Regions from separate parts of the Ferrimonas sp. YFM genome, predicted to be linked through region 2. Evidence: predicted binding sites of a transcription regulator. Region 2 holds the regulator's gene; the other holds the start of a gene.
The links. The regulator sigma-54, encoded in region 2, starts transcription at its own class of promoters, with help from an activator protein. The targets are predictions, from matches to a motif close to GTTGGCACGNNNNTNGNNT.
Positions count from the first base shown of each region.

Region 1: the regulator sigma-54 is predicted to act here: its motif matches at 770-788, upstream of QUE41_RS05610 (flagellar assembly protein T N-terminal domain-containing protein).

Region 1 covers NZ_AP027368.1:1,171,603-1,173,800, forward strand. The annotation lists gene QUE41_RS05600 (LPP20 family lipoprotein) at 1-75, opposite strand, end outside; gene QUE41_RS05605 (FlgO family outer membrane protein) at 72-692, opposite strand; gene QUE41_RS05610 (flagellar assembly protein T N-terminal domain-containing protein) at 823-1,941, shown strand; gene flgN (flagellar protein FlgN) at 2,001-2,198, opposite strand, start outside.
Region 2 covers NZ_AP027368.1:4,203,272-4,205,469, forward strand. The annotation lists gene lptB (LPS export ABC transporter ATP-binding protein) at 1-648, shown strand, start outside; gene QUE41_RS19455 (RNA polymerase factor sigma-54) at 716-2,167, shown strand; gene hpf (ribosome hibernation promoting factor) at 2,191-2,198, shown strand, end outside.

The DNA of each region.
Region 1 (2,198 bases), 1.6 Mb from region 2:
AGGCTCGTACTCTACATAGGCGTTGTTCTGACACCCGGCCAGGAAAATCAGCGCGGCCGCTGCGAGTCGTTTCATGGGTTTACCTCCCTCACCGGTGTTCTTCCTGGCTGCTCCTGTCGATAGAGCAGGCCTCCCTGTTCCGTGATGCTGTTGCTCTGCTCCAGATAACCGGATGACTCCTGCCAGGGCAGAAACGCCTGGGAGGTGGACGCCACCCTGTTATTGGCGATGTCCACCAGGCGGCTGTTGATGATCACCCCACTGCTGTCCCGGCTCAGGGTGGCGATCAGCACCTGGCTCACCGGCAGGCTGGCTTGCAGCCGCTCGTAGTCCCGGCTGAGGATCAGGTTGCCCTGCTTGGAGACGCGAATCTGCTGGCTGCTGTTCAGCTCCACCAGATTGAATCCCCGCTGGTGCAGGGCGCCGACCAGGCCGTCGCCCAGTTGCAGGGCAAGCCGGCCACTGCTCTCCAGTTCGTCCAGCCACACCGGGGTGGTGACTGCGATCAGTTTGGTTTTGTCCGGCAGGTCGTGATTGCGTTCAAGATCTTCGGCGATGCGCTGGGCCAGGTGGATTACGGCACTGCTGTGCGGCAAACCTTTGCCGCTCACGCTGTATTGTGGCGGCGGTTCTGCCGGAGGGGTGGCACAGCCCCCCAAAAGCAGGCACAGGACGCCTATGGCCTTTTTCATCGCTATCTCCAGTGGCTTGGGCATTCACGGTTCTCTGTATCATATCGGCCAAAAAGCCCGGCGCTTTAGTGGCAAATGTAGGCACATTCATTGCATTATTTACGCCAACTGCATTGAGGACGGTAACGCGATGTCTAAACCCCTACACCTGGCTCTGCTCAGTGCCTGCCTGATGGCGGCACAGGTTTCGGCCCAGTGGCTGACCCTGAGTGGCAGCGCCCCCATAGGTAACGATGACCTGACCAAGGCGCGGGAGGAGGCGATCCGCAACGCGCTGGCCAAGTCAGGCCAGGGCGAGATCATGGTCAATGGTGTGTTGGGGCCGGCCACGGAACTGACCCAGATCGGCGAATACCAATTGCTGTCTGAGTCCATCAGCGACGGCATCCTGGAGGTGACCCTGAGGGCGGACGTGCGCGCCGTGGGCAATCAGTGTGCCGGTGCCGGCTTTCGTTTCGCCCTGACTCTGCCCCGGGCCGATGTGGTGCACCGTCAGCACCTGGTGCCGGGCAGCCTCTACGAGTTTGATGCGGCGCTGACCCGGCTGCTGGCCAACACCATCAATGGGGAAGCCACCTCTCTGTTCGCCCATGAGCGCAGCGACATCAGTGTCAGCTTTGGTCAGTTGAATCAGGACTACGGTGATCAGTGGGCCAGGGAGATGAGCCGGGACGACAACAGCCAGTATGTGGTGGCCATCTCCATCGATGATCTGACTCTGGATCCCCATGAAACCACCCTGGGATGGTTCGAAGATGACCGTAACCGCTATTTTGGTGCCAACCTCAACATCTATGATGGCCTCACCGGTCAGATGATCTGGCACAAGCGCTACCGGACTCAGGGGGACTGGCCCTTCAAGCGCAGCGATGCGGTGGAGTTGGGCTCCAGCCATTTCTGGAACAGCGACTATGGCAGACAGATCCGTCAGCAGGTGGTGGCCATGGCTCAGGACATCGACGGCACCCTGCATTGCCGTCCCCTGCATGGACGGGTGCTGTCTGTGGATCAGGAGCGGGTCACCATCAATCTGGGCAGCCGTCACGGTGTCCGGGTCGGGGACAGGGTCTCATTGCAGAACCGGCAGCAGGGCGAGCAGGGGTGGTGGAACCGCGACCCGGACTCCGAAGACATCCTGGTGATTCAGCAGGTGCAACTTGAGCAGGCGGTGGGCACCCTGATGCCAGGTTCCAGCTATACCCGCTGGCAGCCCATGGACATGGTGCGGGCTCAGGCCCATAGGCGCTGAGCGGGATGAACAATAAAAAAGCCGGCGGTTAGGCCGGCTTTTTTGTGGGCGTTCGTGGGTTACGCCTTGATCACCTTGCCCAGGCGTCCACCTGTGGTGGTGGTGCCCTCCTGATTGTAGGTCAGGGCATTGGGGTTCCGGGTGGCGTTGAGCAGCTGCTGCAGACGCCCCAGGCTGGCCAGAAACTGGTCGGCCAGCTGATTATTGTGCTGGTTTTTCACCTGACACTCCGCCAGGATCTCACGGCAGCGGGTTAC
Region 2 (2,198 bases):
AGCACCGGCCAGATCGTCGGCCTGCTGGGCCCCAACGGCGCCGGCAAGACCACCACCTTCTACATGGTGGTGGGCCTGGTGCAGAACGACCGGGGCCGGATCCTCATTGACGGCGAGGAGATCACCCTGCTGCCGATGCACAGCCGTGCCCGCAAGGGGATTGGCTACCTGCCTCAGGAATCCTCCATCTTCCGCAAGCTGTCGGTGTACGACAACCTGATGGCGGTGCTGCAGACCCGCAAGGGCCTGAGCCAGTCCCAGCGGGTAGAGAAGCTGGAACAGCTTCTGGAGGAGTTCAACATCACCCACATCCGCGACAGCCTGGGAATGAGCCTGTCCGGCGGCGAGCGCCGCCGGGTAGAGATCGCCCGGGCCCTGGCTGCCGATCCCAAGTTCATCCTGCTGGACGAGCCCTTCGCCGGCGTCGACCCCATCTCGGTGATCGACATCAAGAAGATCATCCAGCACCTGAGAGATCGCGGCCTGGGCGTACTGATCACCGACCACAATGTTCGGGAGACTCTGGACGTCTGTGAACACGCCTACATCGTCAGCCACGGCGAGCTGATCGCCCAGGGTGAACCCGCCGCCATCCTAGAGAACAAGCTGGTGCGCTCGGTATACTTGGGCGACCAGTTCAAGCTATAGTAATTTGAACTCCCGACCAGGAATACAACCGGAAATAACAAGAAGGAATAAGGACAGGTTGTTGTAAATGAAGACTTCTCTACAGCTAAAGCTGGGACAGCAGCTCACCATGACCCCGCAGTTGCAACAGGCCATTCGCCTGCTGCAACTGTCGACGCTGGATCTCCAACAGGAGATTCAGGAGGCTCTGGATGCCAACCCCCTGCTTGAGGTCGAGGAGGATCTCAGCCCAGCCGTCCCCGACACCCCGGACACCGCCACCCGGGATGAGTTGGAGCCCGCTCCGGAAGCCGCCAGCCTGGACACCAGCGAGGCCCTGAGTCAGACCGACATGCCCGATGACCTTCAGGTCGACACCTCCTGGGACGAATACTACACCTCCTCCCCGGCCCCCATGTCCAGCCGGGAAGACGACATGCCCTTTCAGGGCAGCACCGGCGACAGCCTTCAAAGCCATCTGCTGTGGCAGATGGAACTGACCCCCATGTCCGATACCGACCGCGCCATCGCGGTGGCCATCATTGATGCCACCGACGAACGCGGCTACCTGACCCAGACCGCCGAAGACATTCTCGAAGCCATGGGCGACGATGAGGTGGAGCTGGACGAGGTGGAAGCGGTGCTCAAGCGGGTGCAACGATTCGATCCTGTGGGCGTCTGTGCCCGGGATCTGGCCGAGTGCCTGCTGGTGCAACTGAGTCAGTTTGATGGGGGAACCCCCTGGCTGGCAGAGGCCAGGATGCTGATCCAGGAGCACATGGATCTGCTGGCCAATCGCGACTTCCGCGGCCTGATGCGCAAGACCCGCCTCAAGGAGGAGGAGCTCAAAGAGGCGATGGAGCTGATCCAGACCCTCAACCCGCGTCCCGGCAGCGCCCTGGTCAGCGATAACGACCAGTACGTGATTCCCGATGTGGCGGTCTCCAAGCGCAAGGGGCGCTGGGTAGTGGAACTCAATCCGGACACCATGCCCAAGATCCGCATCAACGAACAGTATGCGGCCCTGAGCCGCAACAGCCGCAATCAGGCAGACAGCCAATTCGTTCGCGGTCACCTGCAGGAAGCCAAGTGGTTCCTGAAGAGCCTGGAGAGCCGCAACGACACCCTGCTCAAGGTGGCCAACTGCATCGTCCAGTTCCAGCAAGGCTTCCTGGAGTATGGTGACGAGGCGATGAAGCCCATGGTGCTCAACGATGTGGCGGAAGCGGTGGACATGCACGAGTCCACTATCTCCCGGGTGACCACCCAGAAATACATGCATACGCCCCGTGGCATCTTCGAGCTGAAATACTTCTTTTCCAGCCACGTCAGCACCGACAGTGGCGGCGAGTGCTCATCCACGGCAATTCGTGCTTTAATTAAAAAATTGGTTGCTGCTGAGAATCCTAAAAAACCTCTCAGTGACAGCAAAATGGCGGAGCTGCTGGCAGAACAGGGAATCAAGGTGGCGAGACGGACCATCGCCAAGTACAGGGAAGCCCTGGGCATAGCTCCATCCAATCAGCGGAAACAGCTGTAACCAGCAAAAAAGGAGGAACCTATATGCAAAT